DNA from 2 places in the Mucilaginibacter sp. NFR10 genome. Region 1 is predicted to be linked to the other one. Evidence: riboswitches for the same ligand, from Rfam matches in the RefSeq annotation. Region 1 holds a riboswitch; the other holds the start of a gene.

Evidence for each region. A riboswitch is a leader RNA that binds a small molecule or an ion and turns the genes downstream of it on or off. The one in region 1 is predicted to bind thiamine pyrophosphate.
Region 2: it holds a riboswitch for thiamine pyrophosphate, as region 1 does, so the genes downstream of both, thiS (sulfur carrier protein ThiS) here and BLP33_RS19040 (TonB-dependent receptor) in region 1, are expected to answer to the same signal.

Annotation. Positions count from the first base shown of each region.
Region 1 covers NZ_FMTV01000006.1:7,987-24,682, forward strand. The annotation lists gene BLP33_RS19040 (TonB-dependent receptor) at 1-1,618, opposite strand, end outside; TPP riboswitch at 1,679-1,897, opposite strand; gene aspS (aspartate--tRNA ligase) at 2,088-3,833, shown strand; gene BLP33_RS19050 (FKBP-type peptidyl-prolyl cis-trans isomerase) at 3,897-4,361, shown strand; gene BLP33_RS19055 (FKBP-type peptidyl-prolyl cis-trans isomerase) at 4,441-4,896, shown strand; gene BLP33_RS19060 (MiaE family protein) at 5,104-5,703, shown strand; gene BLP33_RS19065 (LytR/AlgR family response regulator transcription factor) at 6,077-6,778, shown strand; gene BLP33_RS19070 (acyltransferase family protein) at 6,839-7,780, shown strand; gene BLP33_RS19080 (FAD-dependent oxidoreductase) at 8,298-9,908, opposite strand; gene BLP33_RS19085 (SAM-dependent methyltransferase) at 9,905-10,621, opposite strand; gene BLP33_RS19090 (hypothetical protein) at 10,676-11,392, shown strand; gene BLP33_RS19095 (glycoside hydrolase family 97 protein) at 11,832-13,736, shown strand; gene BLP33_RS19100 (ROK family protein) at 13,758-14,681, shown strand; gene fucP (L-fucose:H+ symporter permease) at 14,695-15,927, shown strand; gene BLP33_RS27495 (hypothetical protein) at 15,927-16,091, shown strand; gene BLP33_RS19110 (hypothetical protein) at 16,096-16,696, shown strand, end outside.
Region 2 covers NZ_FMTV01000002.1:725,455-742,150, forward strand. The annotation lists gene BLP33_RS10860 (AraC family transcriptional regulator) at 725-1,633, shown strand; gene BLP33_RS10865 (zinc ribbon domain-containing protein YjdM) at 1,670-2,008, opposite strand; gene BLP33_RS10870 (TonB-dependent receptor) at 2,363-4,651, shown strand; gene thiD (bifunctional hydroxymethylpyrimidine kinase/phosphomethylpyrimidine kinase) at 4,791-5,621, opposite strand; gene moeB (HesA/MoeB/ThiF family protein) at 5,631-6,692, opposite strand; gene thiH (2-iminoacetate synthase ThiH) at 6,697-7,809, opposite strand; gene BLP33_RS10890 (thiazole synthase) at 7,802-8,569, opposite strand; gene BLP33_RS10895 (thiamine phosphate synthase) at 8,580-9,224, opposite strand; gene BLP33_RS10900 (thiamine phosphate synthase) at 9,221-9,829, opposite strand; gene thiC (phosphomethylpyrimidine synthase ThiC) at 9,829-11,712, opposite strand; gene thiS (sulfur carrier protein ThiS) at 11,730-11,933, opposite strand; TPP riboswitch at 11,999-12,090, opposite strand; gene BLP33_RS10915 (rhodanese-like domain-containing protein) at 12,377-13,306, shown strand; gene BLP33_RS10920 (outer membrane beta-barrel protein) at 13,573-15,978, opposite strand; gene BLP33_RS10925 (hypothetical protein) at 16,144-16,470, opposite strand; gene BLP33_RS10930 (cold-shock protein) at 16,529-16,696, opposite strand, start outside.

The DNA.
Region 1 (16,696 bases):
AAGTAACACCTGCTTTAGGGTTAAAGAAGTTTAACTGCGCTGTTTGCTGCGCATTGTTAAGGTTTTTGTCGATACCGAAGAACGAATAATTAATGTGGCGGTATTGCATATCGGCATACAACAAAAATTTATCTACATGCCATTCGGCACGGCCAAAAATGTTAAAATCTTTCTTTTTGGCATCATCCCGATAGTATTGATAGTTAGGACCAACGCCTATACTTTCTTCGGCAGAAATAATATTACCATAATGCGCACCTTTATATTCATTGTAGGCGCCACCAAGATTGAAGTTCAGTTTGGTAGTAGGCTGATATTTTAAGGCATAAGTAACACCATAAAAATCATTATTAAGCCACAGCCTGCGAACAAGATTAGTGGTTGAAATAGTATCGGTACCATAAATAACAGGTGATAAACCATAATTACTTACCGCATCACCTTTCCTGTACTCTTCGTAATAACCTTCGCCATGAGTGTAATGCAGGGCCCCGCTGAACGACAGTTTATCCGAAAACTTTTTATCGTACAGTAACTGGTAATGGTTTTGCAGGTAATCGTCAACCTGGTCTTTATAAAAGGTTCCGTTACCCATATCTCCCAATTCGTTATAAGTGCGGTTATCCGGGCGGGTATCATCACCTATTACATAATCGGCCACGCCGTTCCAGGCCTGGTAGGTACGCTCATGGCCCGAGAATACATTAAGCCTCAAGGTGCTGTTATCACCATAGTAAGCACCGCTCACAAAAAAAGATTTCAGACGGGATGATGCACGGGCGATGTACCCATCAGATCGAATGCGCGATAACCTCCCGTCGATACTAAACCTGCCGCCAAGCAGACCTGTCCCTACACTTACGGTGTTTTTTAGTGAACCGTATGAACCTGCTGAGTTATCGAGCTGAGCATAGGCGGTGTCCCTGCGGGTAGCGGTTTGTACATTGATACTACCGCCAAAGGCACCTGCGCCATTGGTTGAAGTACCCACACCACGCTGGATTTGCAGGGTGTTGATAGATGATGCAAAATCGGGCAGATCGACAAAATATGCGCCCTGGCTTTCAGCATCATTTAAAGGAATGCCGTTAACGGTTACGTTAATACGCGATGCGTCCGACCCGCGGATCCGGATCCCTGTATAACCTATACCTGTACCTGCATCCGAGTTGATTACCACTGATGGCGTTTGATTTAACAAATAAGGCAGGTCCTGACCAAAGTTGTTTTTTTCGAGATCTTTTTTGCTGAGGTTAGTGAATGCTGTAGGTGAGTTTTTACCTGCACGGGTAGCTGTTACAGTAACCTCATCAGCAGTAAATGTACTGCCGCCCAATAAAAAGTTGATTGATTGATTAGCAGCAAGTGTAACACTTTTGGTTAAAGGTTGATAGCCGATATAGCTGACTTTAACGGTATAATTGCCTTTTTTCAGATCGTTAAAACTATACTTACCTGCAGCGTCTGTAATAGTGCTTTGCTGCGGGTTTAAAATAGTGATAGTTGCGCCGGGCAATGCTTCGCCGGATTGATTGGTTACTTTCCCCGAAATGGAAAGCTGGGCCGATGCCATAACAGGCAACAACAGGGCCATAACAGCCACAAATAAATTTTTCAAAATGTTGTAACAAAAATTGAGTTAAACCATCTGCGCGCCAGGGTAACGCGGCAGTACACTTAACTTATTTACCTTTATCCCTCCGCCGGCATTATCCGGATCAGGTGTGGGGGGAAGTCGTGAGCCGGAAGTCGTTAGTCCAAAGTCGCTTTGACTTAAGGCTTAAAACTTAGTACTTATTGACTTACTCCCTGGGTATGATCTCAGCCCGTCTTTCAGTTTGGTAAAACAATCTGCAGTTTGTTTTGCAACCAAAGCAAGGCACCCCTTGAGAATTATTGAGGCAAAGATAGGATTTAAGTCCGAAAGTCAATGGTCAGGAAGTCCGAAAGCTGAATATCTGCACTCAAAAGCCAGTAAGCCTATAGATTATGCAGAAAGAATACTGTTACTTTCGGACTTTCCGACTTTCGGACTTCCAGACTTCCAACTAAAACCCTACTTTTGCAGACTTTTATAAAACATTGTTATGCTTAGAACTCATACCTGCGGCGAATTAAATATCAGCCATTTAGGCCAAACCGTTACTTTATGCGGTTGGGTACAAAAATCGCGCGATTTGGGCGGTACCACTTTTATCGATGTGCGCGACCGTTATGGTTTAACCCAATTGATATTTAACACAGATACAGATGCTACCCTGCGCGAAAAAAGCCGCGGGCTTGGTCGTGAGTTTGTGATCAAAGTTACCGGTGATGTAATTGAACGGGCCAGCAAGAATACCAAAATCCCAACCGGCGAAATTGAAATTGCCGTTACTGATATTGAAGTGCTTAATGCCGCCAAGCTGCCGCCGTTCCTGATTGAGGACGAAACCGATGGCGGCGAGGAACTGCGTGCCAAATATCGCTACCTCGACCTGCGCCGTAACCCTATCCGCAACAACCTGGTACTTCGCCATAAGATGGCGCAGGAAGTGCGTAAATATTTAGATAAGCTTGATTTCATCGAAGTTGAAACCCCGGTACTGATCAAATCGACTCCAGAAGGCGCGCGTGACTTTGTGGTGCCAAGCCGCATGAACGCAGGTGAATTTTACGCCCTCCCGCAATCGCCCCAAACTTTTAAGCAATTATTGATGGTAAGCGGCTTTGACCGTTATTTCCAGATCGTAAAATGTTTCAGGGATGAGGACTTACGTGCCGACCGCCAACCTGAATTTACGCAGATCGACTGTGAACTTTCATTTGTAAGCCAGGAAGATATTCTGAATATATTTGAAGGCCTTACCCGTCACCTGTTCAAAACTGTAAAAGGTATTGATTTGGTTGAACTGCCGCGCATGTTGTATTCAGATGCTATGCGTTTATACGGATCTGACAAACCCGACCTGCGGTTTGGGATGGAGTTTGTTGAGCTGAATGACATTGTTAAAGGCAAAGGATTTAGCATTTTTGACAATGCAGAACTGGTTGTTGGCGTCAACGCCAAAGGCTGCGCAGGTTATACCCGTAAACAGGTTGATGAGCTTACCGAGTGGTTAAAACGCCCGCAAATCGGTGTAACCGGCATGATATACTGCCGTTACAATGAGGATGGTACTCTGAAGTCATCAGTCGATAAATTCTATAATGAAGATGAGCTGACCAACTGGGCCGCTGCTTTCAATGCCGAAAAAGGCGATTTAATGCTGATCCTGGCCGGTGGTGCCGATAAAGTACGCAAACAACTGAATGAGCTACGTTTGGAAATGGGCAACCGTTTAGGCCTGCGCGATAAAAATACTTTTGCACCACTATGGGTTGTTGACTTCCCGTTGCTGGAGTGGGACGAAGAAAGTGGCCGTTATCATGCTATGCACCATCCGTTCACCTCGCCAAAACCCGAAGACATTGCCATGCTGGATACCGAACCGGGAGCTGTACGTGCCAATGCTTATGATTTGGTGATCAACGGTACCGAAATTGGTGGTGGCTCTATCCGGATCCACGACCGCGGCTTGCAATCATTGATGTTCAAGCACCTTGGTTTCTCGCCGGAGGAAGCACAAAAACAGTTTGGCTTTTTGATGGATGCTTTTGAATATGGAGCACCTCCGCATGGTGGTATTGCTTTTGGTTTCGATCGTTTGGCATCGATATTTGCAGGTTTGGATTCAATTCGCGATGTGATCGCATTTCCTAAAAATAATTCGGGCCGCGATGTGATGATCGATTCACCATCAACCATTGCCGAAGCACAAATGACCGAACTAAAAATAAAAACAACGGTTTAACCAACCCAAAACATACACTGAGCCTCCTTTATTGCAAAGGGGGCTTTTATTTGGCCAACCCTCATGAAAAAATACGTTCTATTGCTAAGCGCGGTTATTATTACACTGATGATGTCATGTGATAACTCAGCGAAATTAAACCGTGCTAAACAAGCCCAAACAGATGATTCGCTGATACGCGTTTACCTGAAGGCCAACCCGCAGATCAAAGTGCAGAAACACCCCTCCGGTATTTATTACCAGGTTTTATCCGAAGGCAAGGGGAGAAATCCTAACGAAAATTCGTTGGTCACTGTAAATTATACCGCAGCGCTGTTAAATGATATGGTGGTTGATAAAGCAAGCGGTTTTTCAAGCTCGTTAGACCGTTTGATTAAAGGCTGGCAAATAGGCATCCCGTTGGTAAAAGCGGGCGGCACCGTATTGCTCATTGTACCCTCGGGCCTCGCCTATGGTGCCAATGGCGTAGGCCGCATCCCCGAAAATTCGGTATTGGTGTTCACCGTCGATTTAACAGAATTTAACTAATCTTCCCAAAATAAGTTCAATTATTGTAGCGTTCTGTAGCTTTTGCGCGTCAAATTAATCCAAACAGAACTATTAACTAATGAAGAAATTTCTATTATTCGTATTCGCCCCATTGGTGATCCTCACCTCGTGCTCAAAAGACAAATTCGATGCCTCAAAACAGGCAGCCACGGATGATGCCGCTATTAAAGCTTATATCGGTACTGACACTGCTTTTCATACTACTGCTGATGGCTCTGGTGTTTATTACAAGATAGTAATCCAGGGAACAGGTGCAAATCCAACCATTAAATCGACTGTTAAAGTAACTTATACCGGCAAACTATTGGATGGAACTACATTTGACTCGGGCACCATTAACCAAAGCCTGCAGGGCCTTATCAAGGGTTGGCAATCGGGCCTGCCGTATGTAAAAACCGGCGGTCGGATTATTTTGGTGATCCCCTCAAGAGAAGGCTACGGCAATAGTGCGGCCGGAAGCATCCCCGCAAATTCGGTTTTGGTATTTACAATTGATCTGCTTAGTTTTAGTTGATTTAACTAATGCTATAGAAAAACCTTGCTGGTATGGTTTTTACTGCCGGCATGATGTGCTAAACACGGCAACCGGTACTCATACCGGATCAAGCGCCAATAACGAAGGCTATCCCATAAAGATGGTCTTCATTTTTTAATTTCCACGGTAAAAATACCTTTTACCTTTCGCCTTTAACCTTTCACCTCCAAAAACTATCTTTGTACTGTGAGTGAGAAAACCATCCTAAAACTGCAGTTGCCTACCGATCCGCTTTGGGTTAAAAACGTGGTAGAGAGCAATATTGAAGAAATTTTGACCGATCATGCTTTTTGTGAACAAAAGGCTGCCAGCAATGCCATTACCCTTATTGTTCAAAACCCAAACCTGAGCGAATTGGTACAGGAAATGGCCCTGCTGGTGCAGGAAGAAATGGATCATTTTAAACGCGTACATGATATTATATTGGAACGCGGTTATATTCTCGGCCGCGAGCGGAAGGACAACTATGTGAACGAGCTCAGAAAATTTATCATCACCGGCGGAGGCCGCGAAGCCCAGCTAATTGACAGGCTGCTGTTTTCGGCCATGATAGAGGCCAGGAGCTGCGAACGCTTCAAAGTGCTGTCCGAAAATATTAATGATGAACAACTGGCAACTTTTTACCACGAACTAATGGTAAGCGAAGCAACCCACTACTCTATGTTTATTCGGCTGGCCAAAAAATACGCTGAAGAAATTGATGTTGAAGCCCGCTGGAAACAATTTCTGGAGTATGAAGCCCAGGTAATTCAGAACTACGGTAAAGGTGAAACTATTCATGGGTAAGTTTTGAGTCTGAATCGAAGCTTTGACGTGTTGACCTGTACGCTTTACTTACTACTTAAACTACAGACTTTTAAGTTAAGACTGTTCATGGCCTTTCCGCTGTTTTTTTAAATACCCGGGGCCAGTGCAAATATGGCGTAAGCAAGCGCGAACCTGCTGCTATTGATATTAGAATTAATATTAATGAGCGCAATATTTCATTTTACTGCAAAAACCGGGTTTTTGGTTTACGGAAAAGTGATTACCAGCATACCGGCATCGGCATAAACAACACCAAACAGCGCCTGGACATTGATATCCTGGCAGGCATTTGTTCAATATAAGCAGCCTGAATAATGAGTATATTGTTCAACTTACTTTACAAACTTAAATTATGGTGCTTAAATGTATAGCCATTGATGATGAACCGCTGGCCTTAAGGCTTATAAGCGAATATGTATCACGCTTCCCGGCATTGCAAATGGTTAATACTTTTGAAGATGCTATAACCGGCGCCGAATTTTTAAAAAACACCCCAATAGATCTTCTTTTTGTTGATATCAACATGCCCGATGTTACCGGCATTGACCTTGTGCGCTCTTTGCAGACTAAACCCATGGTAATATTTACTACCGCCTATAAAAAGTTTGCGTATGAGGGTTTTGAACTGGAAGCGATTGATTATATTTTAAAACCGATAGATATTAAACGCTTCACCAAAGCTGTTGAAAAGGCGTTTGATTACTACAAGTACAAAAACAAGCCCACCGACGACGAAACTGACGAAAGCCTGTATGTATACTCCGAATACCGCATGGTTAAAATAGATCTGGATACTATTGAATATATTGAAAGTATGGAGGATTATATCAAGATCCATATCACTAATGATAAAACCATCCTTACGCTGATACCCATGAAAAAGGTATTGGAGAAATTGCCCTCCGCCAAATTTCAGCGCATTCACCGCAGCTATATCGTACCTGTCAACAAGATCCGGTCTATTCAAAATCGTAAGGTGCGGCTTACAAATGTTGAGCTGCCGGTAAGCGAAAGCTATAATGATTTTGCACGCAACTGGTCGAAACAGAAGTAAAATGAATGCAATTATCATGATTGGCTTATCAATAACAATTAATCAACTGGCTTTTATATAATGACTTTAACAGAGAATAAAACCAGGCAACATATCCAGCAGGTTGATTATATCAGGGCAATAGCTTCATTGGCGGTAGCTTTGTTTCATCTTGGCGGCAAATCATTACCCGGCCTGCACTACGGCTGGCTGGGCGTTCAAATGTTTTTCCTGTTGTCAGGCTTTATAATTTGCTGGGCTATTCCTGAAAATTATAGCTGGGCCTTATTCCCCAAGTACATTTTAAAAAGAATAGCACGCATTGAGCCGCCTTACATAGCCTCCATATTATTAACCATTTTGGCCGGGTATTTATTAAACACAAATTATCGGCCCGATATCAGTAACATATTAACCCACTTAGCTTATATCAACAATTTTACTGGTCGCCCATACCTAAACCCCGTTTACTGGACGCTGGGGATTGAGTTGCAATATTACCTGTTCATCGGCGTTTTCTTTCCAATTATTATAAAAAAATGGGGCGCCATCTCCCTGCCCCTGATTTGCTTATTGCCTTTATTTATACCCGTACCCGGATCAACACTGTTAAACGTTTTTCCTTTTTTTGCTCTTGGGATATTATATTACCTGTACCTGACAGGTAAAAAGGGGGTAGCTGAGGTTTTGATATATGGCGTAGCTGTAACTGCCATTGGTTTATATGGTGCGGGGTGGCTTCCTATGGCTGCCGGCCTTCTGGCACTTGTCCTTTTAATACTGCCGTTAAAACGCTATCCGGTTATTGCGTTTTTTTCCAAAATCTCTTTTTCGCTATACCTTACCCATGATGTTGTTGGGAGCAGTCTTGTAGCTTTTATGGGTATGCACCTGCCAAAAACATTTGGATTCAGGGCGTTTGAATTTTTAACAGGCATTGCTGTGAGTATCAGTTTTGCTTACCTGTTTTATCGCCTGGTGGAGCTGCCCTGTTTACGGTTATCCAAACGGATCAGATACTGATTAACTGGTTATTTACAGGCGTTTAAACTATTTTCCACTCCTTTTACATTCACCAATACAAAAGCGCTATTCATCGATACATTATTGATAAAAACCGGCTTTGCCCCCATATTTATATCATAAACCAATTATAACCCCATAAATGGTTTATTAATACCCCTTTTCATAATAGTTGCGATAGTAGCGTCTGTATGTTAGTAGTTACATGCAGGCGCTTTTTTAAAAACAGTATTCCGTTGGAAGCAAAAAAGTTACTCCCCCTAATCAGCCTTTTTTTTTTCTTTTTATCAGTTCGCAAAACAAACGCGCAAAGCCTTGGCGATCCTGTGGTGAGCATTACCGAGATATTCCGTCAGGAATATATTACTATATAATAGATTTAAAGAATTGGAATTTAATGAGCGGCTGGGTGATGGTGGTTTATTAGTCCATGGCCAATAGTCGATAGTCCATGGTAAATGTGACAGAAATGAGGCTTTGACTTCTACAGGTGACTTTTAACTTCAAGAGCTATGGACTATTGACCATCGTCTATGGACTTCATCCCCGCTACATTCAGCAAATAATTATCCATCATATCAATATCCACCACATCATTTAAAAAACCGATATGCATATCCGGGCGTATGATGAGGGCTTTCTTTTGGTTTTCTTTGATGGCGAAAGCATCGAAAATGTGTTGATTTTTTGTTGAAGGCGGCAGGTAAAAAAAGTTGAGACTGGCCCCATAGTTTTGGGTTATCCATTTGGCGATGGTAAACAGGTCGAGCTCTTTGAGCTTGCCTAAACAGATGAGCGTAAAACCCGGTTTACTGCACCATTCATGCAGGTCGGTTTCCACCTCCCGTTTTTCGTCGAACACTTTGAGATAAGGAAGCCTGTCGCCTGCTTTGATCTGGCTGGCATGGCTTAAGTTAAGGTTTATGGCGCTATCGCGATAGGAGATACCGGTTTGCGATACCCGTTTAAAAAAGGCTTCGCGAAGGCTGGGCTTCCTCCATACCCATTTTAAAACAACAGGCAGCAAATATTTCTTTAATAAGTTAATGAACCAGTTACGCGACAGGATCATTTTAAAGATCCGGTCGGTAGTATTGAGCAATTCTTTTGCTACAGGCATCCTTTCCTGCGCATAGCTATCTAACACCGATACCTTAAGCTGGTTATTAACCACACCTGCCAGTTTCCAGGCCAGGTTATAGGCGTCCTGCAAACCGGTATTCATCCCCTGGCCGCCAACCGGCGAGTGGATATGCGCGGCATCGCCAATTAAAAAGCAGCGCTGCTTCCTGAATTTATCGGCCATGCGGTGATGCAGGCGGTAGGTAGTGAACCAGTTGGTATGTTCAACAATGATCTGTTGTTGGGTTACATCCCGCAAATGCGGTAACACCTCTTCAATTTGAAGCTCGTCTTTTTTATCAAACTCATCGGGCAGGTTGCCTACCACACGATAGCTCCGTTCATCGGGCATGGGGAAAAAGCCCGCGAAACCTTTTTTTGAGAGGAACAGGTTAACCTTATCGCCAAAGTCGGAGTCTATTTTTATATCGGCCAAATAAAATTGGTGCTGGTAGGTATCCCCATTAAAAGGAATATTCAGTTGCTTGCGCACAGTGCTATGGGCACCATCTGCCGCAACCAGCCAATCGCAGGTAATGGTTTCTTTATCCTCGCCGCTTTGCAGTTTCAGTGTTACCTTATCAGCATCCTGGCTTAGTGACAGCAACGATGTGTTCCAGTATACCGGGCAGCAGTTGAGGGTAATAAAATCCAGCAATAACCGCTCGTTTTTGCTCTGCGGGTACATCTGGATAAATGGAAAAGCCGTTTGCATTTCGCCAACATTGGCAAGCGAAAGACTGGCAACCTCTTCACCGTCCTGGTTAAACTGTACACCTCCTCCCCGTTTACCATCATTGAGCACTTTATCGACAATGCCCATCTGCCGATAAATCTCCATAGACCGTGCCTGAACTGCAAGCGCCTTTGAATGGGTGGTTGGTCCCTGCTTGCTATCAACAATTACCGGCTGCACACCATAGCGCAAAAGCTGGGCGGCCATCATCAAACCTGACGGACCGGCGCCTACTATTACAACCGGGGTATGCTGCTGGCTTATGGTCATTTATTGCCGTGATAGAGTAAAAAGATGGTTGGGCGCTTGTGCAGGTCAGGCACTTTCTTTTGCCATTCGGCAATGGTTTTAGTTTGCACAAACTCAGTTGCGGAGGTCAGGTCGCGGGCTATACAAAGCTTGGTTTTGGGATTGCCTGTTTTCAGGATCTCCTCAAGCATGGGGTTATTGCGGAAAGGTGTTTCGATAAATAGCTGGGTTTGATCAAGCTTTATGGCTGTGCTTTCCAGCTCTTTGATCTTTTTAGCACGAAGCACTTTATCAATAGGCAGATAGCCGTGAAATGCAAAACTTTGTCCGCTGAAGCCTGAAGCCATCAGCGCCAGCAAAATAGAACTTGGGCCAACCAGGGGTACAACCTTAATGCCCATGCGGTGGGCTTTATCCACAATCTCGGCACCGGGATCAGCAACACCGGGACAGCCGGCTTCACTCATCAAACCCACATCATTACCTGCTTGCAGGCCTTTAAAAAAGTCAGCCTTACCCATGTCGCGGTTATGCTTGCCATAATCATGGATCAAAAGCTCGCTTTGCGGGGTTTTCAAGCCGGCCTCTTTTAAAAAGCGACGGGCGGTTTTTTCATTCTCCACGATGTACTCCTTGATACTGTTTATGGTATCAGTAAGGTATGGTGTAAATGATTTTGCAGCCGCGTCATCGGCCAGCGGTACGGGAATTAAATAAAGGGTTCCATAGGGCATATTGCAAAGTTGGTGTTTTTTGTTTAATTTAAGCTATCAAAAGGAGGCTGAAAAATGAGGCAATTAGGCGCAAACTGGTTTATTGAAGGTCATATTGATTTTGAATACAAAAAATATATCCTGTTAAGCTACCTGCAGGAAATTAACAGTCACTTTGATAACAGCCGGTTATATCCCAACCTGGCCGACCTGATATTTCATTATAACAACCTCATCGATTTTAAAAAGAATAAATCGCTGTTACAGCAGGCTTTTCCGCAACGCTTAACACAGGCTGATATCGACGCCGTAAAGCTTACCTATCAAAAGATCATTATGGATGATCAAAGCATGCAGGAGATAGAGCAGATCATTACCTATGCCTTAGGCAAAATGGACCCGGCTATAAAAACCGGCAGGGACATTTATGATTTTGTAGAAAGCCATGTGAATATTGATCCGGTGGGCATTATCCCTTTAATGCCCTATCACGGTTATTTTTCGTTACAGAATGGCAAAGAACGCACCAACCGGGTCTACGAGTACCAGATCACTATTTTTGAAGGTAAGGATGATAAATACCGGGGCATTAACGTAGCTTTTGTTGATGCCTACGAACAAAGTATCACCAATACCCCCGAAAGTATTAAACTGCATCTCATAAACCGGAACAAGTTTATGCCCAACCCCGCGGTTTACTATGTACACAGCGATATCACTTTTCCGCTTGAGCAAACACTGCTGCCGGTGGCCAAAAGAAGCCTGGTGAAGTATATTTCGAATGCTGCGTAAGTGCTTATCAAATTATTTTTATTCAGGAAGCAAGGGTGGCACTGTTGCCTATTACGTTTACCTATCGGGCAAACCCTGAATCGCGCATGAAACAACGCTCCTCCCGGTTAGGCTTTTGCAACGTTGAAGAGCTTATGGCAAGCCCGGGCATTTAAGATGAGAGTTTGATGAACTCTCCGGAAGGAGAATCATACCCTGGGCCGAAAATTCAACCATGAAGGCTGCCAACGGGCGGTTAAAAGTGGCCGGTTCAATTGGCACATACTCGCACATGTCAGGCTCTCACTTTTTTAGCTCCTATTTATCTACCCTTACCTATCTGTAATATACTATCTCTCAAGAAGATCGGAATCAACTTTATAATTATTACTGCTAATTGCTTTTCATATGATTATAAATCGTGAAATTATTTGTCTTACCTGGATAAATACTATCTGACATGAAAAAAAACGCAATAATATTGATTACCGGTTTATGGTTAAGCTGCTTTATCAGTGTGGTTCGGGGACAGGGAATAAAAGATTCTGTACTTAGCCTTCGGTCGCCGGATAAAAATATAACATTCAGGTTTCGTCAAAAAGTTGAGGCCGGGAAACGTGCCATGTACTATAGCGTGGATTATAAAAACAAACCGGTAATTCTGCAGTCGGTTCTCGATCTGCAACTGGATAATGACCTTTCAGAAAAAGCAATGGCGCTGAAGGTAGATCAGCATAGAAACTGGTGCGAAAACCTGTTGATCACCGGCGTTGATTCATCCCGGCATGATACCACATGGGCACCAGTTACCGGAGAGCGGGCTATGATCCGGGATCATTACAACGCAATCAATATTACGCTGGTAAAGGATGACAATCCCATTTATGTAATGCAGGTGCAGGTAAGGGTTTATAACGAGGGGGTTGCATTCCGGTATTATTTCCCCGAAAACCCTAAAGGAACCTACTACAACATCACTGCGGAAAACACCGAGTTTCACCTGCCTGAAGGCACCCAGGCCTGGTTTGCCAATTGGGCACAAGCGCCGTATTACAAACTGTCGCTAAAAAACTGGCCCGGCGAAAGCGAACGGCCGTTAACCATCGAATTGCCTAACGGCCTTTTTGCAGCGCTGGGGGAAGCACAACTAATTGATTATGCACGCACTAAATTTAAGCTGAGTGCCGATAAACCATCCACCCTGGTAACCTCTATGTTTGGCGGGGCGCAGCTTATCTCGCCGGTAGGCACGCCATGGCGGGCAATCATGATAGCTGAAAAACCGGGCGACCTGATTGAACATAATTACATGATGTTAAATCTTAATGAGCCATCGGCAATAGCCAACACTAATTGGATTAAACCCGGTAAAATCATGCGGGTAATGGCCATGACAACAAATGATGCAAAAACCAATATTGATTTCGCGGTAAAGCATAACCTGCAATATATTCTGTTTGATTGGAAATGGTACGGACCGGCATTTAGCTTTAGCTCGGATGCTACCAAGGTTGCTATACCTGATTTTGACCTGCCTGGTATAATCAAATATGGCAATGATAAGGGTGTTGGTGTTTGGTTATATGTTAATCAGCAGGGTTTATTAGCCCAAAGTGATAGTTTATTTGCTATTTATCATAAATGGGGTGTAAAAGGCGTAAAATTTGGTTTTGTGCAGCAGGGCTCGCACCGCTGGACAACCTGGGTGGAAAAAGCAATTCAACAGGCGGCCGCTGCCCAGATCATGGTAAATATTCATGACGACTGGCGGCCAACCGGCGAGCAGCGTACCTGGCCAAACCTGATGTCGGCCGAAGGGATCCGTGGCAACGAGGAAATGCCCGATGCTACGCACAATACCGTGCTGCCTTTTACGCGGTATATTGCCGGAGCAGCCGATTATACCTTCTGTTATTTTGATAAACGTATTAAAACTACCCATGCCCATCAATTGGCGCTGGCAGCAATTTACTACAGCCCGCTGCAAACGCTGTATTGGTATGATAAGCCTTCGGCGGCGCATAATGAGCCCGAGCTGGAATTTTGGGACAAAATCCCAACCATATGGGACGAAACGAAAATAGTGCAGGGAACACCGGGCGAATACATTTCTACAGCCCGCAGGAGCGGAAAAGATTGGTTTGTAGGTACTGTCACCAACAATGATGCACGTGAAATCAAACTTGACCTAAGTTTTTTAGAACCCGGTAAAAAGTATAAAGCGACTATTTATAGCGATGACTCATCGGTTAACACTGAAACGCATGTTAGGGTCAGCAGTAAAACTGTTAATAGTAAAACAGTATTAAAATTTGCCCTGCTGCCATCGGGCGGCGAGGCGGTTTATCTTACTCCCGAAAAATAATCCATAATATATATAGCATACATGAGCCAACAGCGTAAAAATAATTATGTAATCAGTGCAGATATCGGCGGTACGCATATTACGGCAGCGGTCGTTGATCTGGAAAAAAAGATGATCATTGAAGATACCCGTACCAGGTTAACTGTGGACTCGCTTGGAACGGCAACTGAAATACTTAAAACCTGGGCGGAAGCATTAACACAGGCTTATGAAAAATTCGGATCTCCGGCTCAGCAGGTTGCCCTGGCCATGCCTGGTCCATTTGATTATGAAAATGGGATTTCACTGATCAAAGACCTGCATAAGTATGAGGCCATTTATGGTTTAAATATTAAGTTATACCTGTCTGAAGAGCTCAGGATAGATGCTGCAGATATCCTGTTCCGAAATGATGCCGAAGCATTTTTACAAGGGGAAGTTGTGGCGGGAGCAGGCACCGGCTCCCGTAAGGTTCTTGGGCTTACGCTGGGCACAGGGTTTGGTTCAGCTTTGTGCGTTGATGGTATTGTGAACGATTTAAACCTGGGCGGCGAACCTTATAAAGATAGCATTGCAGATGATTATTTCTCTACAAGATGGTTCTTACGGCGATATCATGAAACAACCGGACTGTCCGCTACCGGAGTGAGCTCGTTGATATCAATGTCCAAACACAGCGCTGTAGTCAGGAACATCTTTGATGAGTTTACGGTCAACCTGTCTTTATTCCTTCGGGATATTATCCAAACCGAAGGTCCTGATGTAATTGTTATCGGTGGCAATATTGCAAAAGCGTCGGGCATGTTTCTGGATGAACTTACCGCCAGGTTAACAGCATATGCTGAAAGTTTAAAAATAAAATTAGCTTTATTGGGAGAAGACGCGGCGCTGATGGGTGCTGCTGCGGCTTTTGATAGCAGGCGGGGACTTAATATCTTATTTAACGCCAATCATCCGGGTAATTAATTTTAATAACAATATGACCAATAAACCAGCTTTTACCGAGAAAAAATTCATCGTAACCTTTGTATTTGTAACCTCACTATTTTTAATGTGGGGCTTACTGCATTCCATGAGCGATATCCTGAACAAGCATTTTCAAAATGTGCTTAATCTCTCCAAATCCCAATCCGGCTTAATCCAGTTCTCCGTGTTTGGGGCTTATTTTATTATGAGTATCCCCGCAGGATATTTTTTAAAGAAGTTTGGCTATAAACCGGGCGTAATCCTGGGACTGATTTTATTTGCCTCGGGCTTATTCCTGTTTGTGCCTGCGGCCAACGCGGCTTCATTTACTTTTTTCAGGATAGCTTTATTTATTATGGGCTGTGGTATGGCTACTTTAGAAACTGTTGCGCATCCATTTGCGGCTGCCCTGGGCGATCAGCGCCGGAGCGACCAGCGGGTAAATTTTGCGCAAACCTTTAATGCATTGGGTACTATGATTGGTCCCGGTATTGGCACGTATTTTTTATTCGGACCTAAAGCTATCCACACAACCGACCTAAGCTCAGTAAAAGCGCTGTATGTGGCCATCGGCTGCGTGATTATACTTATAGCAGTTGCTTTTATGTTTTTGAAAATTCCGGTTTTAACAGATCCGCATGCAGAAACTTCGGCCGTCGATCCTGATGTGGTTAATGTAGACGTGGAGCCATCAAAAAAACTATATCAGCATTCGCATTTCGTATGGGCAGTTGCGGCACAGTTTTTTAACGTGGCGGCGCAAGCCGGCACATGGGCATATTTTATCAACTACGGTGTGGATATTATGCATTTCAGTAATAAAAAGGCCGGCTACTTTATGATTATTTTTATGGGGATGATGGCACTGGGGCGTATTGTGGGCACTTCGTTAATGACCTATATCGCACCCAATAAATTATTAGCGGCATTTGCCTGCGGCAGCATCTTAATGTGCCTGATAGTTGCACAGAGCCTGGGCTGGACGTCATACATCGCCCTGCTCATGATCAACTTCTTTTTTAGCATTATGTTCCCCACCATTTTTAGTTTGGGGATCAAAAACCTGGGCAGTCATACACAACAGGCTTCATCTTTTATAGCGATGGGGGTAGTGGGCGGCGCGGTATTTCCAATGATAATGGGGCAGATAGCCAATCATAGTGTCGCTCACGCTTATTACCTTCCGATCATCTGCTACGCGGTGATCTTTTTATTCGGCGCTAAATTTTATAAAGTTAAACACTAATGAAAAGTGCCCGGAGAAACATATCAACCCACATATTGCCTGCACACCATACTATCACACTCAATAATGTAACGATAAAAGCCGAGCCGGTAAACCAGGGCTTCAATAAACAATGGTGTTTTAATATGCCGGCAAGCGCCGATGCTGAAATTGTATTGAATTAAAATTATGAGAAGGTATTGTCTCTATTTTATTTTTTTAAGCTCGCTGATGTTGGTAGATCTGCCGGTAGCACAAGCGGCTGTTTGGCAATGGTCGGTGGCGGTTAAGCCTGCTGGTACCAAGCGGGATCCGTCAAGGGCTTTTTTATGGATATCGCCGAATTGTAAGCAAGTGAAGGCGGTCATATTCGCCCAGAACAATATGGAGGAGCAATCCATATTGGAAGATCCTCAATTCAGAAAGGAAATGGGCAAGTTGGGTGTTGCGGAGATTTGGGTTAGCCCGGCTTTCAATCTTAAGTTTTTGTTTAATGCGGGCGCCGGAGATCAGTTTAACACGTTGATCAATGACCTCGCTGATATTTCAGGTTATAGCGAATTGAAAACAGCGCCGGTGATCCCTATCGGGCATTCGGCAGCGGCAAGCGCACCTTATTATTTTGGTGCATGGAACCCTTCGCGTACGCTTGCTTGCATCTCGGTAAGCGGGCAATGGCCATATGTAAGAAACGTTTTTGCTCCCGATATCTGGCGTAAAGATCAAAGCCTGGACTATATCCCTTGTTTGGAAACAATGGGCGAATACGAAGCTGCCAACACCTGGAGCG
Region 2 (16,696 bases), on a different contig from region 1:
CCTTATTGGATAATAAAAACCTATGCCTTTTTTCTGCCATTTGGAGCCATATGGCGTTATTTTATTCTTTTAGTTAAAAACGGAAGGCGGGCATTCATGAGTTTGGTTATTCTATATGGATAATTTTACTATTTAATTATAGGGTATGTCAGAGCCTTTCGAATGTGACATTGCTGATTAAAATGAATGCGTAGTGGCGCATTAAATTATAGGAAGGAGAAAATTGAAGGGAATGAAACAAATGTTAAATGATTTCAGTTCGTCCTGTTTGATAAAAAGCACAAAAGTTTGCCATAAATAGCCGAATCAGGGGTACTCATCAGGCTTGTTTCTTATAAAAGCCTGACCTTATTTTCGCAATGAACGTAAAGTGTTTTAACGTTCCGGCGATAGTGATATAGTCCATGTTTTTAATTTTTTCATCTATATAGAATGCCCTGTTATTAAATATTTTTGTGAATACCAATGTTGACCGACTAACAATTACAGATTGAAATCAATGAATATCAAATCCTGTCCATATCCAAAAAAATGGGGTAGGGCAGTATTTTAAAAGATAATAATTTAATGGATTTATGAAATTCAACCGTTCAGAAATTTTACTTTTAATGTCAGTATCCGGCATTGATAACGGCTGTGGCAAAACAGTATCTATTCGCCTTTTAACACAGCATGTCTGCATTCGCAAACATGTGTAACCCGCGATAGGATTTAAATAAATCAAATGAACACATATTCAGCAAGTTACAAAAAAGATGGTTTTGAAGGTCAGCGAGCGATCGTGATACCCAAAACTATATTACAGCGGTTTTGTGAGGGAAATGCGGCTATACAAGGAGCATTTATAACGGATATTGGATACTATCCCAAGGCAAAATTTCATCGCAGGGAGCGATATACAGGTGCGGGGCAAAATATCCTGATTTACTGCGTTGACGGAAAAGGGATGGTTAAGATAGGCACTCATACTTATGAGATCAAGCCCGGCGACTTTTTTGTTATTCCTCATGGTGTTAAGCACTTTTATGAAACAAATGAAACCAGCCCCTGGACAATTTACTGGTGCCACTTTAAAGGCCCGCAAGCGGATGCTATAACAGAGCAAATTTATGTAAGGGATCAGAGTTTCCGGTACAGCATCGAATTTGACGGTGATCGGATCGCCCTTTTTGACAAGCTTTACGTATTTTTAGAACAGGGGTACAGTACAGAAAATCTTACTTACGTCAATTTACTGTTGCTGCAATATTTAAGTTCTTTTTTGTTTAGGGACAAATATTATAAAACGAATTTAAACACACACTCCCAGCCGCAGGACAGATCTATTTTATTTATGCAGAAGAATCTGGATAAGACCCTAAGTTTAGCTGAGCTCGCGGCCTCGGTAAACCTATCGGTGAGTCATTATTCTGCATTATTTAAGAAAACCACAGGATTTTCTCCTATAGATTATTTTAATCATCTTAAAATACAAAAAGCCTGTCAGTACTTGCAGTTCACGGAATTGAGGATACGTGAAATAGCTTTTCGCATTGGCATCGACGACCCTCTTTATTTTTCAAGATTGTTTAACAGAACTATGGGATACGGCCCAAAAGAATACCGTAAAAGCCGATCTCCTTCCATTAAATAAGTACGTTTACCCGCTTTGGGCTGTATTTTTTAAAAATTATGCTTTCTTAACAAACTCTGATTTTAATGCCATAGCGCCAAACCCATCTATCTTACAATCAATGTTATGATCGCTGTCAACCAAACGGATGTTTTTAACCTTGGTCCCGGCTTTTATACTTTGAGAAGAACCACGTACCGGCAGGTTCTTTATGGTAACAACCGTATCCCCGTTCTGGAGAATATTTCCATTGCTATCCTTCACCACAAACAGATCTGAACTTACAGGATTATCTTGCGGGTTCCACTCGTGTCCGCATTCCGGACATATGAGCAGGTTATCCATTTCATAAGCATAGGGAGATTTACATATTGGGCAGGGGGCAAGTTCACTCATCTTTTGTAGTATTTGATTTCATCGGCAAAGATAAAATTTTAAAAGATTTGCATTCGGCCATGTTGTATACATTTTTTCCAGGCAAAACAATTGAAATAAGGAATCGGAAGACAGACCTGCCATACAGTAATCTATAGAAATAGTTTCGCCGAAACCCTGATATGTGAGATGCTATTTGCCAGTTTTAATATTGACTTAACTATATGACTTAATAGGGTTTCTTAAGATTTATTATTTAGAATTAGATTAAATAAATACTTTCGTGCAAAATTTAATCTGATGAAATCACATGTACCATTACACTTTATTACGACCTGTTTTTTATTATTATCCTGTTTTGCATCAGCTCAAAACGTGAAAATACAAGGTAGCGTCCGCGACTCCGTGTCTGGAGTGGCCTATCCCACAATCAAGTTGAAAACCGCGCAGATAAGTGGTGATGCCAAAGGGCGCTTCACTGCTTTTGTACCGGCAGGACAGCAACTGACAATAGAAATTTCTGCCGTCGGCTATCAGCCCATATTGGTATCACTTCCTGCTTTAACGCGCGACACGGCTATTAACTGGCGTTTACAGCAAGCCAGCCAGGCGCTTGGTGAGGTTGTAATTTCCGCAACCAGAAGACCGGAAAGCCCCAGGAATATTGTATCAACAGTGAGCATCGTTTCAAAAAAGAAACTCGATAATGAGATTGCTGTTAACCCGGACCTGACCAGCATCCTGGCAAACGAGGTACCCGGCTTTGCCCCGACAGCGCAATCGGGCAGTAATGTTGGTCAAAACTTAAGGGGGCGTCCCATGCTGGTTATGATTGATGGTGTGAGCCAGTCGTCACCACTCAGAAATGCTGAGGTGGACCTGCGGTCTATTGACCCGTCTGTATTGCAGCAAATTGAAGTCGTAAAAGGGGCAACGGCCATTTACGGTAATGGTGCCGCCGGCGGCCTGGTTAACTATGTAACATTGGTGCCTGATACTTCGGCAAAGTTTGCCGGTAAAACCGACGTTTATTTAAACGGCTCACTGGTGAAAGTACGTAATTCGGTAGGCGGTCGCATCAGTCAGATGTTTTATGGCAAAACAGGGAAATTTGATTATGTAGCAAGCGGCATGGCAGAAGAAACCGGAGAATACAAAGATGCCAGGGGCGATGTGGTTGGGCCCAACTACAGCCTTGGTGAAACAAACACCTATAATGCCTTTGCTAAACTGGGTTATCAGCCAACGCGTAACCAGCGGTTGCAATTGGTATATAACTATTATAGCAGCTTACAGAACAGCAACTTTACGCTGGTGAACGGCAACCTGGCTACAGGTCAGAAAGCTACCGGTGTACTTGGTAAACCGGCGGGCATTCCTACCGGGGCGGCTTACAATCACAACCTGCATTTATCTTACAAGGTTGACAATCTTTTCGCTCATACGAGCCTAAACGCGGACGCTTATTATGAAAAACGCCAGGATGTTTTTTATGTGTCCTTAGGTCGCTTTGATGGCGGCGATGGCCAGTCATTAGCACATAATGATAAAAAAGGCATACGATTATTCCTCCAAACTCCACTGGTCAGCCGTCCATCGCTGAACGCTAACCTGTCTTATGGTATAGATTTGCTGAAAGACAAAACCTCACAACCGCTGGTAGACGGCCATGTTTGGGTACCGACCATGGACATGACCAACCTGGCGCCATTTGCGCAAGCTGACTTAATGATCATTCGGGACCTGGTGTTCAAAACGGGGTTCCGGTATGAACGTGTTAACATTGATGTCGACAACTATCGTACATTACGCATCACCAATGCAAGCGGTGCTACGGTAACTCCATCATTTGATGTAACGGGCGGCGTATTGAAATATAATACCGCTTTGTTTAATGCCGGTTTAAAGTATAATCGTTTTCAACTGTTCAGCCCTTATATAAGCTTCTCCCAGGGTTTTTCTGTAATGGACATCGGTTTAGCTTTACGCGATGCCAGGGTGAACAGCATTAATAAGATCAATACCGATGCTGTTAAAGTGAATAATTATGAGGCGGGCTTTGAAAGCCGTTATCAAAACCTGGTATTTTCAGCTTCAGCCTATCAAAGCACCTCTAAGTTGGGAATTGAGGTATTATATGATCCGGCCACCGGCTTATTTAATACCGCGCGCAGTCCTGAAAAAATATACGGTTTTGAATTAGCTGCCAGTTACATGTTTAGCCGCCGGTTAACCATAGGCGGTAGTTACAGTTATACAGAAGGAAAAAGGGACGTTAATCAAAACGGGAAATACAATGACCCGCAAGATGCCTACCTGAATGGCAGGCGAATCTCTGCTCCTAAGATTACCGGTAATGTTATTTATTCACCAATCCGGGTGGTGGACATAACCCTGAATTATACAGGAATTGGCAACCGTAACCGTTTCGCAAAAAATGCTGCCGGTATCTACAATGGCAATGAAGGAGCTGTAAAAGCCTATAACCTGTTCAACGTGGCTGCCGGGTATAAAGTGAATAAGAATACCCGATTGAGCCTGGGCATTGAAAACCTGTTTAATGAAGACTATTTTCCGGCACGTGCACAATGGTTCATGCAACCGGGATTTTATTCAAAAGGCCGGGGCACGGCGTTTAACTTTGGTATATCAGTAAGGTATTAAAGACAGGCTGATCAGCACATCCATGATACAGGCAGTGAGTGCATATATCGTGGATGTGCTGTCCCTAACCGGATAACCGGGCATGCAGGGAAATGGCATATGAAAAGCACGTTTTCCTGAAAAGCAGCGATATATGCCTTCAGAAATTGAGCTTCGCCAACTTACGAGGCTTAAAAAAATGATTAAGAGGGCCGCAGCCCTCGCCGGTCTTTACATTCTGCCCTTCTTTGATGGCGATACTAACGTAACTCCCGGCCGAAGCAATGGCTTCGGTTATGGATTGCCCTCGTGCTATATAAGCTGCGATAGCTGAAGCCAGCGTGCAACCTGTTCCGTGTGTGTTTAAGGAGTTTATAAAAGGGTAAGCGAAAGTTTTTCTTACACCTTGCCGATCAGCATATACGTTGTAGAGTTCAAGCCCATCTAAGTGGCCGCCTTTTACAAGAACGGCCTGGCTACCTAAATCTAACAATGCTTCTGCCGCGTTTATCATATCATCAACATTGCCGGCATGTTTGCCCGTTAGTTGAGTTGTTTCATTCAGGTTTGGCGTGAGCAGGGTTACCATTGGAAAAAGTAGCTCCTTCATGGCAAGCAATGCTTCGTTATTTGCCAGTTGTTTTCCGCTGCTTGAGCTGATAACTGGGTCGAGGATGATGGGTAGCGGTTCGTATTTTTTTAAAGCATCGGCTACCGCCTGCACAGTTTCCGCATTTGGCAGCATCCCGATCTTCACTGCCAAAGGCCGGATATCGCTCATTACTGCGCTGATCTGATTTTGCACCATTGCCGGTGGAATAACGTGAATATCAGTTACTCCCAGGGTGTTTTGCGCGGTAATGGCAGTAATGGCTGAGGTGCCGTAACAACCCAGGGCGGCAAAGGTCTTCAAGTCGGCCTGAATGCCCGCACCGCCGCCGCTATCGGAGCCGGCAATGGTTAATACCGAACAATATTGATAATACTGCATAAGCGCGTTTTAAAAGTTAAAAGCGTTAATTCCTCCTTTTAAACTGAAGGCTGCTATCCCCGACAAAGACCTGGTTTGCTGAGCCGCTATTTTACTGCGTTGGCCGGTTTGGCAAATAAATACCAGCTTTTTACCGCTTGGAAAAATATTAGCGTGTTCTTCCAATTCATAAAGCGGGATATTTATTCCTCCTATATTTTCATCGTCAAATTCATAGGTTTCACGCACATCAACCAGGTAAATTTGGTCGGGTGTTTCCGCCCTCCATTTTTTAAAGGTGTCGGCGTCGATTTCATTTATAACTTTGTCACTTTCAACCGGCTGAGAAATGTTAACCGGGAGTGAAGGCGTTGCGGCAGAAATTTTGAAAATACTGATGCTGTTGTCAAGCGCATTCAGGGTTAACAGTTTGCCTGATAATAGCTCCCCAATACCGCAAATCAACTTAATGGCTTCGTTGGCCATATAAGTACCTATTATACCAGGTAACACGCCAATAACACCAATTTCGGCACAGTTGGGTACTTCATTTTCTGGTGGCGCTTCAGGAAATAGGTCACGATAGCCGGTGCCGCCCTGATGATTAAACACCGATACCTGTCCCTCAAATTTAAATATCGATCCGAATACCAGCGGTTTGCCAAGGGTGACGCAAGTATCATTCACCAGATAGCGGGTGGTAAAGTTATCAGAGCCATCTATCACCAAATCAAAGCCGGTTATCAGTTGTTGGGCGTTGGCAAGGGTAATCCTTTCTGTATATGTTATCAGCTCTACAAAAGGGTTAAGCTGGTTTAGTTTTTGCTTGGCTATCAAAGCCTTTGGCTGGCCAATATCAGCGGCAGCATATAATATTTGCCGGTGCAGGTTGCTGATATCAACCATGTCATCATCCACAATACCAATGGTGCCTACTCCGGCTGCTACCAGGTACTGCAAAATGGGGCAACCTAATCCGCCGGCACCTATCATCAACACCCGGGCTGCTTTTAGTTTTTCTTGTCCCTGCAGGCCCAACTCGGGCAATATCATCTGCCGGTTATACCGTTTCAATTCTTCACGCTCAAGCATATTCTTAGGTTAAACAGCTATCCCAATCTTTCCAAACCGCTTCATAGCCCTGTTGGGTAATTATCTTTGCAATCTCGGCCGGGCTGCGTTCATCCGAGATCTCGAACTGCTCCAGCGACTCAGGTTCAACAGCATATCCGCCCGGGTTGGTTTTTGAACCGGCGCTTATAGAGGTGATACCCAGCTTGATGATATTATTGCGAAAGTTGGCAGATTCGCGCGTAGATATCGAAAGTTCAACCTCTTCGTTAAACAAACGATAAGCGCAGATCAGTTGTACCAGTTCGCGGTCATTCATTTCTACCTTTGGCTCGAGGCCGCCGCTAAAAGGCCTTAACCTTGGGAACGAGAGGCTGTATTTAGTTTGCCAGTATTTTTTTTCGAGGTAGTTAAGGTGCATCGCGGTGAAAAAACAATCAGTGCGCCAGTCTTCCAAACCTATTAAAACGCCCAGTCCCATTTTATGGATCCCGGCCAGGCCCAACCTGTCGGGCGTTTCCACCCGGTATTTAAAGTTTGATTTTTTGCCTTTGGGGTGGTGTTTTTTGTAATCCTCTTTATGATAAGTTTCCTGGTATACCAGCACGGTATTGAGGCCATAAGGCGTTAGCTGTTGATAGTCTTCCAGATCCATCGGTTGCACCTCCATCGAGATATGGGCAAAATGAGGCCTGATCAGTTCGAGCACTTTTTTAAAATAATCAACATGCACATTCACGTTGTCCTCGCCGGTTACCAGTAATACATGCTCATAGCCCATCTCTTTAATAACGGCCACTTCCTGCATAATTTCCATTGGCGAAAGCGTTTTGCGTTTTACCTTGTTATCGTAACTAAAGCCGCAATAAGTACAGATGTTGCTGCATTCGTTGGATAGATAAAGCGGCACGTACATCTGCAGCACCTTGCCAAAACGTTTCAGGGTCAGGCGCTGGCTGATCCGCGCCATTTGCTCCAGGTAGGGCGCTGCAGCAGGTGATACCAGGGCCTTAAAATCCTCCAATGTTCGTTTATCTGCGGCCAGGGCGCGTTCAACATCCGCGCTGGTTTTAGCGTAGATGCTGGCCTTGGTATCATCCCAGTTATAGGTTTCAAAAATGTCGTTAAAACTACTCATCTAAAAAAGAAGTAAGTGGACTACTTGCCATAGCATGTGATACCGGTTGTGCCAGTTTTGCTTCAAAAGCCATCCGGCCGGCTTTAACGGCCAGTTTAAATGCTTCGGCCATTTGTACTGGATTACTTGATACCGCGATGGCGGTGTTTACCAGTACGGCGTCGGCGCCTATTTCAAGCGCTTTGGCTGCATCAGACGGAGCACCTATACCCGCATCAACAATAACGGGTACGCTGCTTTGGCTGATGATGATCTCTAAAAAATCGATGGTTTTAAGGCCCTTATTACTACCTATCGGCGATCCTAAAGGCATCACGGCCGCAGTACCCGCTTCTTCAAGCCTTTTACATAATACGGGGTCGGCATGGATATAGGGCAATACTATAAAACCCAGTTTCGCCAGTTCTTTGGTAGCTTTTAGGGTTTCTATAGGGTCGGGCATCAGGTATTTGGGATCGGGATGGATCTCCAGTTTTATCCAGTTGGTTTCCAGCGCCTCGCGGGCAAGTTGGGCGGCAAACACAGCCTCCTTAGCATTCCGCACACCTGAGGTATTAGGCAGCAGGTTAATATGCGGATATTTTAAACGCAGCAACAGATCGTCGTTGTCGTTGTTTTTTACATCAACACGCTTTAGGGCTACGGTTACCAGTTCAGAGCCTGAGGCCAGCAAAGCCTCCTCCATCATGGCAGGCGAGTTAAATTTGCCGGTGCCTGTAAATAAGCGCGACTGAAATGTTTTATCAGCGATGGTTAACATAGTGTTGATTTTAAGCTTCGTTAAACGAAGGTTGATTTAAATGATGGTATAATTCCGAAACCACTTGCCTGGCGTTGGTGGCGTGGGTGATGGCGCCGGACAGCGCAACACCATATACGCCGCTTTGTATGATCAGCGGTATATCGGCCGGCACAATGCCGCCGATAGCGATTACCGGGATACTCATATTTGCAAGACGCATCTGATCCATAATATCCCAATAACCGTCCAGCCCCAAAATAGGGCTCAGCTTTTGTTTGGTAGTTGTAAAACGGTAAGGGCCAAGGCCGATATAGTCGGCGCCCTCGGCAACGCGCTGTTTTACATGCGCAAATGTATTGGCCGTACCACCGATGATCATATCATGGCCAACAATCTGACGGGCCTGTTGTATGGGCATATCCTGTAAACCCAGGTGCAGCCCGTGGGCACCCGCCTTTTTTGCAATTTCAGGATGGTCGTTCACTATTAATCTGGCACCGTACCCGTCACAAAGTTTAACGGCCTCGATGGCATATTGCAGAATGATGTCTTCGGGCTGATCTTTAACCCTCAACTGTATCCATTTACAGCCCGCATCCAAAGCCGCTTTGATAGCGCTAAGGTGCGTGCCATTTTGAGATTGTTGAGAGATATAATGCAGTTTATCAATCATGGATTTAATTGTTCGGTTTGTTTTTTAATGCTTATAAAATTGGAAACAGCCTGCTTGGGATCTTGCCAGATAGCACCCAAAACCGCCGCTCCGTCAAAATTCATTTTTTTTAGCAGGTTTAAATTGGTTATATCCACGCCGCCAAGCGCTATTATTTTTGGTCCGGACTTATTACGGTCTAAACAAAAACCGGCAGGCAGCATGCTTTGATAACCTGGCTTGGATATGCTGTTGAACACCGGGCTTAAAAATGTGTACTCAAAATGTTTTAGTGAGGATGTGGCGCTAACATCATGTATCGAAGTACTCAATCGGTAACCCTGATTAAGCTGAATATTTAAATCCAGGTGGTCGCTTTTGATACGATCCTTTTCGGGATAATGTAAATAGTGCATCTCAAAAACTTTGGCCAGCCTATGATGCTGATGACAAACTATAGCATGATGATAGGCCTGGTCAATCTGAGTAATCAGATTGGTACATTGATCGAGATTCCAATCCGGTTTGCGCAGATGGAAGCGCTGTAACCCGGCCCCGAACAAGCGATTGATTATTTGTGCTTCATCCGTCACAGTATCCGGGGCCGATATCACGATCAATTCCATTACAGGTATATTTCGCTGCCTTTTTCGGCAAACTCTTTTGATTTTTGTTCCATGCCACGGGTTAGGGCGTCGGCTTCGTTAACACCATTCTCTTTGGCAAAGTCGCGCACATCCTGGGTTATTTTCATCGAGCAGAAGTTTGGCCCGCACATCGAGCAAAAGTGCGCGATCTTGGCTCCCTCGGCAGGCAGGGTTTCATCATGAAATTCTTTAGCCGTATCCGGATCCAACGACAGGTTAAACTGATCTTCCCACCTGAACTCGAAACGTGCCTTGCTCAACGCATTGTCGCGATACTGCGCACCGGGATGACCTTTGGCTAAATCGGCAGCATGGGCAGCAATTTTGTACGTGATCACGCCGTCTTTAACATCTTTTTTGTTGGGCAAACCCAGGTGTTCTTTAGGGGTCACATAGCACAACATAGCGGTACCGAACCAACCGATCATGGCAGCGCCGATAGCCGAAGTAATATGATCATAACCCGGAGCGATATCGGTAGTTAACGGACCTAAAGTGTAAAAAGGCGCTTCAGAACAATGCTTTAATTGTTTCTCCATGTTCTCTTTGATGAGGTGCATGGGTACGTGGCCGGGGCCTTCAATAATGGTTTGCACATCGTGCTTCCAGGCTATTTTGGTCAGCTCGCCCAGGGTTTCCAGCTCGCCAAACTGCGCGGCATCGTTGGCATCGGCAATACAGCCGGGGCGCAAGCCATCGCCCAGCGAGAAGGCGACATCATACGCTTTCATGATCTCGCAGATCTCTTCAAAATGCGTATATAAGAAATTCTCTTTATGATGGGCCAGGCACCATTTGGCCATGATAGAACCACCGCGCGATACGATGCCCGTAATACGTTTGGCCGTTAAAGGCACATAGCGCAGTAAAACGCCAGCATGAATGGTGAAATAATCAACACCCTGCTCTGCCTGTTCTATCAACGTATCCCTGAACAGTTCCCAGGTAAGGTCTTCGGCTTTGCCGTTCACTTTTTCGAGCGCCTGGTAAATAGGCACGGTACCTATGGGTACAGGTGTGTTGCGGATGATCCATTCGCGGGTTTCGTGAATGTTTTTACCTGTCGAGAGGTCCATAATGGTATCGGCGCCCCAGCGGCATGCCCAAACGGCTTTTTCTACTTCTTCTTCAATACTCGAGGTAACTGCCGAGTTGCCAATATTGGCGTTGATCTTAACCAAAAAATTACGGCCAATGATCATCGGTTCACTTTCGGGGTGATTGATATTTGATGGGATAACTGCGCGACCGGCGGCTACCTCTTGTCGTACAAATTCGGGCGTAATGTAACCTTTAGGTGTGTTGGCGCCAAAGCTATGGCCCTGGTGCTGTTGGCTCATTATATCATATTGCCCGTTCAACTGTTCTTTCAGCAGATCGATGCGTTGGTTTTCGCGTATGGCGATGTATTCCATTTCGGGCGTGATAATGCCCTTTTTGGCGTAATGCAGTTGCGACACATTCATGCCTGCTTTGGCGCGGAAAGGTTTACTTTGGTAGCCAAAACGTAAATGATCAAGCTCTTTACTGTTTAAGCGTTCGCGGCCATATGCTGATGATATGCTATCCAGCAGCTCGACATCACCACGCGAAGTGATCCATTTTTCGCGCAGGCGGGGTAAACCTTTTTTAACATCGATGGCTATGTTTGGATCGGTATAAGGGCCGCTGGTATCGTAAACAGTTACCGGGGCGTTGGGCTCGGTTTCGCCAAAACGGCCATGTAGTTTGGTGTCGTTCAGGCTTATTTCGCGCATGGCCACGTCAATGTCGTGCAATTGTCCTTTAACGTAAATCTTACGCGACGCCGGAAACGGTGTTTGCGTGATGGCTTGTGCTGTAGGTGTTTTTTCTGTTTTCATAAAAGGCTATTGGGTGTTTATCCTCCCTGGGTGGCTTTAATAATGATGATTTTATCGCCCCGATTGAGCTTGTGGTTTTCCCATTGGGTTTTGGGAACAATAGCTTCGTTGATGGCAATGGCCAGCCCCCGGTCAGGGTGCTGCAAGACATCAGCGAGCAAAGCCCGCACATTGCAGTTATCAGGCACAATAAAATTTTGTTGATTAACGGTTACTTCCATTACGTTGCATTAAAATTTCAACTGTAGGAATGTCCCCGTATTAGGAAAGAAAAAACAACACCAATAGTGTCGTCGTCACTTTTCCCTTCGCCAGCATTACCCGGATCAGGTTCAAAGGGTATTATCTCAGTCCGTCAGGACACCCCTAAAGTTGCAGTAAAGCTAAAGGAATAAAATTGATTAATCCAAATCAATTTTATGTTAAGACTATCTGGTTACTGCTGATGATAATTTGTTTTAACGTGTAAGTGTATTGAATATCAAGTGATTGAATTGTGTTAATGCTGACGAAAATAATTTGAAAGCATCAGGCAAATTATCGTCAGCTTAACTCAAAATCCATAAAATAATAAACTACTCTCAACCTGATGTCAAATAATTGTTAATCGGCAAAATCGGGCCGGTCAATAAAAATAAGTGTCTTATCTTAGCTGCAACTGAGTATGAACGCATTAGTTGATTTAATACAAATCTATGGGCTGTGGCTGGTATTTTTGATCACTCTTTTACAGAGTGTTGGATTGCCGCTGCCTGCATTTGCAGTATTGATTGTAACTACTGCTGTAACGCCTGCAACCGAAGCTAATATCATCATACTCATTTTAACCGGATCACTGGGTACCTTAGCAGGCGACCTTATATTATATTTTGCCGGGAAGAGATACGGAACAGGGATCCTTGGGAAATTATGTAAAATTTCTATGTCACCGGATACCTGTGTTCGCAGTACCGGCGATATTTTTGAACGCTACGGCGCCCCTGCGTTAACCATTGTTAAATTTATTCCGGGGCTGTCAACACTGGCACCTGTTGTTGCCGGAGTTTATGCAATGCGGGTGACATTATTTGTGTTTTTTTCATCTATCGCAGCACTTATCTATCTCGGCGCGGCGGTGACGCTGGGTGCAGTTTTTCGGCACCAGGTTGATGGCTTGATCGCTGCATTAAGTCATTATGGCACGATGGGCGGTTTATTTGTCGTCGTGTTGTTCGGTTTATACCTTTTGTTCAAATGGCTGCGTCGTTATCGCCTTATCAGGCAGTTTGAAACGGATAGGTTAACTGTGAATGATTTGATAGAACTGATTGACGGAGAATCGAACCCTGTGATACTTGATGCACGTCCGATAGATCAGCGCACAAGAAATGGATTTATACCGGGCTCAGTTCCCATAGACGAAAACAGTTTTAATGATATTGCCGACCGATATGCCGGGCATAAGGAGATTGTTATTTACTGTTCGTGCCCCAATGAAATAACCGCTGCAAGATATGCCGAGAAATTGCGTAAAGTTGGCCTGAAGCGCATCCGGCCTTTAGTAGGAGGGATTGATGCATGGGCCCAATCAGGCCAGCAGGTTACATTTCTTTGAAGCCTATTCAAATTCAATTGTTTAATGTAGAGACGCATCATATGCGTCTTCCGCATACAGATGCCTGATGTTCATGAACTGCTAAGCAGCCTGGCCTATGGGAGAAGCATGTGATGCGTCTCTACATAAAAGCAATATCAGCGCTTGTTGCAAACGACCGCAAGATTAAAGCAATAAGCCCCCGCTAAATCTCCCCCGGAAGGGGAGACTTTTTTGATCTGCATTTTTTTAAGCCCTCCCTTCCGGGGAGGGTTTGGGTGGGGTTTTTACCCATTCCCCACACGCTGCATTTCATCGGTTGCTCCGTTGTCGCGCTTGGCCGTTTTGAAGGTTTTGCCGAACCGATAAGTGAACGCAAGCACTACTACGCGACTATCGCGTTTAATTTTAAAATATTCGGTAGCGTTAGGGAACTGCGTTAAGCCTTCCATGGCGTTGGTATAGAATATATCGCGCATGCTCAACTTCAGGGTCGCCTTCTTTTTAAGTACCGACATGCCCAGCCCTGCCGAGAGTTGCCCGGTAGGGTATAGCCGTTCCTGCACGTCATTGCGGGCGCGGGTGGTATAAAAGCCCGATACCTCGCCTGTAAAACGTTTGCTAATGGTGAACTGGTTGCTGGCGTTGAGGTTAAGCTGGTTAATATCTGATGTGTAATGATTGCCGTTAAAACCGCTCAGCTTTTTGTAATTGTACAGCGCCTGTGCTGTTAGCGTCCACCAGTTGGTGGGGGAGGCCGTGATAGCTTCGGATATGCCGATGATATACGTGCGCCCCACGTTGCCCTGTGTATACAGCAAAATGCCCGCAAGGGTAGGGTCGCTCAAAAAGATCTGCGAAAAGTAGTTGTTGATATTGCTGTAAGATACCGTGGTGGTGAGCAGGTTTTTGTATTGATGGCTCAGCTCCAGGTTCCAGCTGTATTGGGGTAAAATATAAGGGTTGCCCGTTTGATAAGTGTACTTGTTAATGATAAAATAAAATGGGTTAAGCGTTTGGTAAACCGGGCGGTCAATGCGGCGGCTTACCGTTAAAGTAAAGCTATTTGCAGTATCGGCCTGGTAACTGAAATAGCCGCTGGGAAAAAAGCTGCCGTAGTTGCGCGAAAAGGCCGAATCTTTTTGCAGCACATTACCCAGTTGATGGGCGTGATAATCGGTATGCTCATAACGTAAGCCTACCTGATAGGAAATGGCCTTATGCTTGCGCTCCCATTGCGTGTAAACCGCGTGGATGTTCTCACTGTAAAGGAAATGGTTACTGCGGGTCAGGTCATCAGTCCATTGGCCCGCATTGAGGTTTTGGTAACCGGCGGAGTTATCGGTACTGCTGTGTGCCGATTTCCAGCCCGCCTGAAATTGGCCATCGCTGTCGGTTTTAAGCGTATAGTCGGCTTTGCCAGTGAATATGTTGATGGTGGTGGGGATGTTGGCGCGTGTAGATTCGTTATAACCGCCGGTGGTTTGCAGGCGGTTGTTGAAATTCTGGTCGCTGGTAATGTTGTAGTGCAGCCAGTCGGCATCAGCGCTGATGTCCTGGTTTTTGCTGATGGCATGGCGGAGGCTCAGGCTCACCTGGCCGTTTTTAAACCGGCTGTTATTGGCGTTATCGGTAGCGATGACCGAATCTGCCGCACCACTGGAGTTGAGCCAGCGCGCCGAAGCCGTATTGTTACCCTCGCGGTGGATCATGGTTCCGCCAAGCACAATGCCAACCGTGGCTTTAGGCGAAACTTCATAGTCCAGCCCCGCTTTGGCCGTATTGTTCAGCAGTGTGCCGGTGAAGTGCGATGGCTGGTCCAGCGTTGCGGTGGTCGCCCCGTCGGCGCCGGTGTATTTGCGCAGCGCGTACAGGTTGGTAAGGTATTTTTGCCGGCTGATATTGTAATTAAAGAAAGTGCTGACGCGCCCGGCGCGGTAATTGAGCGTGAGCGTGTTATTGGTTTTGAAGTAAACACCCTGCGCCGCCGTGGCCGTAACCGACCCGTTGAAACCCTTTTGCCGGTTCTTTTTGGTTTTAATGTTGATGATCCCCGCATTGCCGCTGGCATCATACCTGGCCGTAGGGTTGGCAATCAGCTCAATCTGCGCCACCTGGGTGGAGCTCATGCTGCTGAGCAGGTTGTTGAGGTCGGCGCCGGAGAGGTAGGTAGGCTTGCCGTCTATCATCACCAGCACCCCGGGCTTGCCCTGTAAAGCAATGCCGCCATTACGGTCGACCATTACCCCCGGCGATTTCTCCAATACCTCCAGTACCGTGGCCCCCACATTCGTAACCGAAGCATCAACGTTTACGATCACCTTTCCCTGCTTCACCTCTACCGGCGGCGTTTTGGCAGTGATGTTCACCTCTTTCAGTACAGTACTCAGGGCTTGTATGCGGATGGTATCCTGCTTAATATTCTCCGCAATGGTATAGCTGCGGGTGGTTTGGGGCTGATATCCCGTATAAGTTACCGAGAAGCTGAATGCTCCCTGCGCAATGTTCTGAAACCTGGCCTGGCCGCGGGCGTTAGTTACGATCATACTGGCCTGTTTGTTTGCCTGTATCAGTTTAACGGTAGCACCATCGGCGGGCTGGGCGTTTTCTTTAACAACTATCAGCGTAAACTGCTGTGCAAAGCCGCCCAGGGGTAACAGGGCCAGTAGAAAGAGTAAAAGTGTACGGGTCATTCAGTCAATCCTAATAATCCCGTAAGATAATCAGGGTTAGGCTGATGTTTGCAATTTAAGGTGCGAAAATATGGGTGAAAATCACTTTTTTACTTTGAAAGTCACTGGTATGCCGCATCTAAACCCAACCCTGCATACCCGCGCCAGGTTGGGAAACTATCAACATTAACGCCTTACGCGGTTTAAATTAAAGGCAACCAGGTATTCGTACACTGGCTCGGGGGCGAAACGATCCGACGGTATCACTGTTTGTGCCTTCATCACCTGGTTCAATTGCGTTTTTACCAGGGCAAAAGTCGCTTTTAACAGTTCGGGCAGTACGCTTGTCGCTACTGTGGGATAGTACTGTTTCTCAAAAGCTTTTTTCTCAGCGGCGGTAGCCATTTGTACCTCCCAATGCTCATCGGGTTTAAAACCATTCTCCAAAGCGGTATTACCCAGGTCATAAATATATTCGCTGGCTTTGTAGTGTGCTGTTTGTTTATCGGTCATTCTGATATTTATTGTATGAGGATTTATCTTGTTTATTGTTGCAATGGTTAATTAAGCCTTAGCTCGCTTTAGCGACTTTGACAGCGGTAGGCCCTTTTTGCCCCTGTTCTATTTCAAAGGTAACTTTGTCATTTTCTTTGATGGCAAAAGAAGCCGCGTTGACATGAACAAAAATGCTTTCCTGGGTTTGCAGATCTTTAATGAAACCGAACCCTTTAGATTCATT